2 linked regions of the Lujinxingia sediminis genome follow. The protein of the gene in region 1 binds, or shares a complex with, the protein of each later gene. Links are inferred from orthologs where the notes say so. Each region holds a gene or a part of one and is shown on either strand. Other genes may lie near its edges. The genes, in order: EA187_RS02975 and EA187_RS18390.

What was found.
Region 2: the proteins of EA187_RS02975 (region 1) and EA187_RS18390 are in contact, whole or in part, in a cryo-EM structure (PDB 8Z1Y), measured with the Escherichia coli proteins. The link is inferred for Lujinxingia sediminis from one-to-one orthologs.

What each region holds. Positions count from the first base shown.
Region 1 is NZ_SADD01000001.1:718,558-721,833, forward strand. What follows is about bases 87-3,044. They hold EA187_RS02975 (ABC transporter ATP-binding protein), read right to left. Parts: upstream 2,139-3,044; coding sequence 1,035-2,138; downstream 87-1,034. Other genes in these bases: EA187_RS02970 (ABC transporter ATP-binding protein), read right to left, coding at 87-1,007; EA187_RS20565 (ABC transporter permease), read right to left, coding at 2,148-3,044. Also shown: more of EA187_RS02970, read right to left, coding at 1-86; more of EA187_RS20565, read right to left, coding at 3,045-3,276. UniProt on the Escherichia coli protein: Part of the ABC transporter DppABCDF involved in dipeptide transport. Responsible for energy coupling to the transport system.
Region 2 is NZ_SADD01000016.1:13,870-17,015, reverse strand. The notes cover bases 1-2,828. They hold EA187_RS18390 (ABC transporter permease), read right to left. Parts: upstream 1,966-2,828; coding sequence 1,036-1,965; downstream 1-1,035. Other genes in these bases: EA187_RS18385 (type III pantothenate kinase), read left to right, coding at 2,194-2,828; EA187_RS18395 (ABC transporter permease), read right to left, coding at 154-1,023; nagZ (beta-N-acetylhexosaminidase), read right to left, coding at 1-113. In the rest of the region: more of EA187_RS18385, read left to right, coding at 2,829-2,967; EA187_RS18380 (acyl-CoA dehydrogenase), read left to right, coding at 3,134-3,146. UniProt on the Escherichia coli protein: Part of the ABC transporter DppABCDF involved in dipeptide transport. Responsible for the translocation of the substrate across the membrane.

The sequences.
Region 1 (3,276 bases):
GCCCAGATATCGGGATCGTTGGGCGCAAACTCGGGGTCGTAGAGGTGGCAGCGCACCTTATGGCCCGGAGTCGGCTCCACGGTGCGCGGCTCTACCGTCTTGCAGGGCGCAAAACACGCCGGGCAGCGGGTATGAAAGCGGCAACCCGAGGGCGGGTTCATCGGGCTTGGGACATCTCCTTTGAGGATGATGCGTTGGGCCCGACGCCGCGGGTTGGGCTGCGGAATCGCCGAGAGCAGGGCCTGAGTGTAAGGGTGCAGCGGGTTGTCGTAGAGCTCGTCACACTCGGCGAACTCCGCGATCTGTCCCAGATACATCACCGCGATGCGATCCGAGATATGCTGCACGACCGAGAGGTCGTGGGCGATAAAGAGGTAGCTCAGGTTATACTCCTGCTGAAGATCCATCAGCAGGTTAATAACCTGGGCCTGAACCGACACATCAAGCGCGCTGACCGCCTCATCGCAGACAATGAAGTCGGGATTGAGCGCCAGAGCTCGGGCGATGCCCACGCGCTGACGCTGGCCACCGCTGAACTCATGGGGGTAACGCGTGATGTACGAAGGCTGAAGACCCACGCGCTCCAGAAGCCCCTCGACCATCTCACGCACCTCCGGGCCCTGGGCCACCTTGTGGAAGGTGATCGCCTCGCCGATGATACTTTCGATCGTCATACGGGGGTTAAGGCTGGAGAAGGGGTCCTGGAAGATGATCTGAAGGTTGCGCCGAAGGCTGCGCATCTCCGCCGGCCCCATCTTCAGAATGTCTTGCCCCTTGTAGAGCACCTCACCATCGGTGGGCTCGAGCAGGCGCAGCAAAGTGCGTCCTGCGGTGGTCTTGCCGCAACCCGACTCCCCCACAAGCCCGACGGTCTCGTTGGCGTTGACCTCAAAGGAGATGCCGTCGACGGCTTTCACCGAGCCGACCTGACGGTTGAAGAGGCCCTTCTTGATGGGGAAGTGCTTCTTAAGGTTGCGGACTTCAAGCAGAGTAGGGGCGACGCTCATAGCGAGTACCTTGGGGCCTTAAGCAGGTTACCGTGCGACTTCCGCCGCATCGTCGTTGGGGGCGACCGAGCCATCGGCCGCGACGCTTCCGTCGGTGGTGGGCTGGGTGCCCGCGCGTACCTTCTCGGCGTACCAGCACGCCGCGGTGTGGCCGGGCTCAAGCTCGACCGTCGGCGGAAGCTCGGAGCACTTCTCGGTGGCGAACTGACAGCGCGTGCGGAAACGACATCCCGAGGGGAAGTCCTGCGGGCGCGGCACCATCCCGGGAATCACATAGAGGCGATCTTCGCGCCCGCGCGCCCCGGAGGTGTCGATGGTCGGCAGGCTGTTGAAGAGTCCAATGGTGTAGGGGTGGGCCGGCTTCTCAAAGACGGTGTAGACGTCGCCGTACTCCACGATGCGCCCGGCATACATCACCGCCACATCATCGCAGGTCTCAGCCACTACACCTAAGTCGTGGGTGATAAAGAGAATCGACATGCCCGCTTCGCCCTGAAGCGACTTCAGAAGCTCCAGGATCTGCGCCTGAATCGTCACATCGAGCGCGGTGGTAGGCTCGTCGGCAATCAGAAGCTTCGGCTTACTGGAGAGCGCCATCGCGATCATCACACGCTGCTTCATGCCCCCGCTCATCTGGTGGGGGTACTCGTCGATGCGCTGCTCCGGGGCCGGAATACCCACCTTGGCCAGCATATCGATGGCGTACTCACGCGCCTCGGCGTACTCCATGTCCTGGTGGAGGAGGATCGCCTCGATGATCTGGTTTCCGACCGTGTAGACCGGATTAAGGCTGGTCATCGGCTCCTGGAAGATCATCGAGATGTCGTTGCCACGCACCTTGCGCATTTGCGCTTCGGTGAGCTTGGTCAGGTCCTTTCCTCCGAAGAGAATCTGACCGTCAACGATCTTTCCGGGCGGCTGCGGGATCAGGCGCAGCACGCTCAACGAGGTCACCGATTTACCTGATCCCGACTCGCCGACCAGCCCGAGCGTGCGCCCGCGCTTGATCTCGAAGCTCACCCCGTCGACCGAGGGCAGCACCCCGTCGTCGGTAAAGAAGTAGGTCTTGAGCCCGTCGACCTTCAGGATCACGTCGTCCGACGCGTCAGTCTTGTTGCTATCGTTGGCCATAAGGTCGCTCTACTTGCGAAGTTTAGGATCGGTGGCGTCGCGCAGCCCCTCGCCGATGAGGTTGAGCAGGCTGATGGTGACGAAGATGGCAAAGCCCGAGCTGAGAATCAGCGTCATCTGCTGGGTGTTCCGACCGCTGGTCAGAATCTGACCCCAGCTCGGCGCGTTGGCCGGGCCCACGCCCAGGAAGCTCAGCGTGGCCTCAATGAGAATCGCTCCGGCCACCCCGAAGGTTGCCGAGACAAAGACCGGCTGCACCGCGTTGGGCAGAACGTGGCGGAAGATGATGCGCGCGCGGGTAAAGCCCAGCGCGATGGCCGCCTGCACAAAGTCCTGGTTGCGCAGCCTCAAGAACTCCCCGCGCACAAGGCGCGCGATGCCCGTCCAGCCCGTCAGGCCGATGATCAGCATGATGTGGAAGATCGAGGGCTCCTCGATAAACCCGGCCAGCGTCAGGATGAGAAAGAGCACCGGGAAGCACATCATAATTTCGATCATGCGCAGGATGATGTTGTCGACCCGACCGCCGAAAAAGCCCGCCAGGCTTCCCAGCACAAGGCCGATGGCGGTGTAAATGCTCACCGCAACCACCCCGATCGTAAGCGAGATACGCGTCCCGTAGATCAGTCGCGTGAAGACGTCGCGTCCCTGGCGGTCGGTGCCCAGGAAGTGCTCCAGGCTCGGGCCCTGGCTCACCGCCATCAGGTCCACATCGCGGTAGGAGTACTCGATGAGCGGAAAGATCAGCCGCGCTCCCTCCAGTTCTTTGAGGGAGGCGTAGTCGACGTAGGGCTGACGGAAGGCCATCAGGTAGACGACCGAGAAGAGCACGATGCCCACCGCCGAGACCAGACCGATGAAGCGAAGGCGAGCCTTGCTTCGTTCGGTGGCGGCGAGGTCCTTTTTAAAGCGCATCATCACCGTCCAGGCGATGAAACTCACCGGGACGTAGAAGAGCAGGAAGTTAAAGAAGATGTCGACGCCGCTATCGAAGAAGTTCTGATCGAAGAGCGCCGCAAACCACGGAAAGCTCGTCGTGCCGTGCAGCTGCGCATACGGCCCCACACCCTCGGGGATGTGCATGTAGAAGGGCACGTTCATGGCGACCACCGGCGCGACCATCGCGATCACAAAGAGC
Region 2 (3,146 bases), on another replicon or contig:
TCGCCATCGCGTAGCGCCTGCGCTACCGGTTGGGGGGCTTGTGTGTGGGGACCATCGAAGCCCACGATCAACATCTGGCCGGCGTCGGCGCGCAGCTGCGCTTCGTCGCTCATAAGTGCTCCAATTTAGTGGTGAATCAGGTGGTTTTGAGTCTCAGTGGTTCGCGAGTTTGCGCGGATCGAGCACGTCGCGAAGACCGTCGCCGACGAAGTTTACAGCGAGCACCGTGAACATAATCGCAAGCCCCGGCACAAAGGCCAGGTGCGGGGTCAGAAGGAAGTAGCTGGCCCCCTGATCGAGCAGTCCGCCCCAGCTGGGCATGTCCTGGGGGCCCAGCCCCAGAAAGCTCAGGGAGGCCTCGGCCAGAATCGCTCCGGCCACCCCGAAGGTGGCCTGGATGATGACCGGCGCGAAGGTGTTGGGCACCACGTGGCGCTGCAAAATGCGCCAGGTGGGAAGACCTGAGGCGCGTGCGGCCTCCACATAATCCTGGTCGCGCACGGCCAGCACCTGCCCGCGCACCAGGCGCGCATAACTCGACCACCCCGAGACCGAGAGCGCCCCGATGACCGCCGGGATGCTGGGCTCCTGGGTGATGAAGATCAGCAAGATCGCCAGCAGAATGCCGGGAAAGGACATCAGGATCTCGGTCAGGCGCATCAGAGCCTCGTCGATCCAGCCGCCAAAATAGCCGGAGATGGCCCCCAGAATCACGCCGACCGTCGAGCAGATGCCCACGACCGAGAGACCCACCACAGCAGCCACGCGCGTGCCGTAGATGAGCAGCGTGAGCACGTCGGCTCCGTTCTCATCGGTGCCCAGCCAGTGCTCGGCCGACGGCCCCTGAAGCTGGCGCGTCACATCCATATGCGCCAGATCGTAAGGCGCAAGCCAGGGGGCGAAGAGCGCCACCAGGGCGACCACCGTAAGGATCGCCATCCCCAGGTAGGCCAGAGGCCCGAAGTGGTTGGCGCCGCTGCCCGCGCGAGGCAGCTTCAGGTGTGGAAGTCGCAAAAGGTTCATCGGCCGGCCGGCTCAGTCGTAGCGGATACGGGGGTCGATCAGCCCGTAGACCACATCGGTCACAAGGTTGACGACCACGTACGTCAGGGAGATGAAGAGCACGCAGCCCTGTACGATCAGGTAATTGCGGGCCTCAATCGCGTCGAGCAAGAGCATGCCCACGCCGGGGCGCGCGAAGACTTTTTCGACGATGATGGCGCCGGTGAGCAGGGCCCCGAACTGCAGTCCCACGATGGTAATGACGGGAAGTAGGGCGTTGCGAAGCGCGTGTTTGAGCACCACCAGGTGGCGCGGAAGCCCCTTGGCGCGGGCGGTGCGAACATAGTCCAGGTTGAGGACTTCCAGCATGCCCGAGCGCGTCATGCGCATCAGCTTGGCGCTTAATCCTGTGCCCAGTGTGATCGCGGGTAACAGAAGCGCTGTGAGCCCGGCGACTTCACTGCCCGGGTTGGGAAGAATCTGCAGAGTGAGGCTGAACGCGATCAGCAGCATCGGCCCCAGCCAGAAGTTGGGAATCGAGATGCCCAGAAGCGCAATCACCGCCGAGGAGTTATCCACCCAGGAGTAGGGCCTTAATGAGGCGGTGATCCCTAAGGGCAGCGAGAAGAGCAGCGCAAAGAACATCGCCGCCAGTGCCAGCTCAAAGGTCGCCGGGATGTTGGCCACCAGCCGGTCCATCACCGTGACCCCGCGCTCATCGCAGAGTTCGCCCAGGGTGCCCGAGGCCACGTCGCTCCAGAAGAGCAGGTACTGTTCCCCAAGTGGCTTGTCGAGGTTGAGGCACTCGCGAAGCGCCTCTTTGTCGACCTCCAGCGACTGCTCGCCGAGGATCGATTCGACGGGATCGCCGGGCACTGCACGCAGGATCAGAAAGACCAGCGTTACGACGCCGATGATCACGAAGATCGATGTAAAGAGTCTTCGAAGGAGGAAGGTGATCATGAAGCCCGATCGGGTTGGGGAAGGCTCGGCGGCCCCGAATGGCTCGCTTGCTTATAGGACACAGCGAGCGATCGCCGAGGATGGCCAAAATAAAGGGTTTTCGAAGGGGCCGCAATCGCGCTTTCGGCACGGCTGGACAAGGTCGGGGGGATCTGGAAGTTTGGCGCCGATTTCAACCCCGGGCGCACCCGCCACAGCGCGGCAGCCCGCACGCGGCAGGAGCGCGCTATGCTTTTGGTCATCGATGTCGGCAACACCAACACCGTTCTGGGCGTCTACCGCGGTGAAGAACTTGTGAGGCACTGGCGGCTGCAGACCCACCACGGACGAACCAGCGATGAGCATGGCATCTTCTTGCGCCAGCTCTTTGAACTCAGCGGGCTGGCTGTGGCGGAGGTCCATCATGCCATCATCAGCTGCGTGGTGCCTCCGATGGAGCGGATGCTGGTGAAGATGGTGCGCGACTACTTCGCCTGCAACCCCACCGTGGTCGGGGCTGATATTCAGGCGAACATGCCAATCGCCTATGACAATCCCCGCGAGGTCGGGGCCGACCGGGTGGTCAACGCCGTGGCGGCCTACCGGCGCCACTCGAAGGCCTTGATCGTGGTCGATTTTGGCACCGCCACCACCTTCGACGCGATCAGCGAGGAGGGGGCGTACCTGGGCGGGGCGATCTGCCCGGGGATCACCATCTCCAGTGAGGCGCTCTTCCACGCCGCCAGCAAGTTGCCGCGGGTGGAGCTTGCGCGCTCACCATCGGTGATCGGCAAAAACACCGTGCATTCGATTCAGGCCGGGCTGCTCTACGGCTACATCGGGCTTGTGCGTGAGATCGTCACGCGCATGAAGGCCGAGCTTGGTGCGGACAACGTCCCGGTGATCGCCACCGGAGGGCTGGCCAGTTTCTTCGCCGAAGAGACCGATATCATTGACGAAGTCGACGATTTTCTGACGCTCGAAGGTCTGCGCCTTATCTTTGATGAAGCCAGCGCGTCCTGATCGTCTTGAGTGCCGGCGCAGGCTTGAGCGCTACCGATCCTACCCGGGGAGGAATTGACGTGCAGGGCTTGAACTTTTCGCGTCATTTGCGAGAATGAATGAGGATTCATTCACGCGGCGGCCTCCGCGGCCGCATCCCTCCCCCGAAGCATAAGGAAGACCGAGTATGAGCGAGTTTC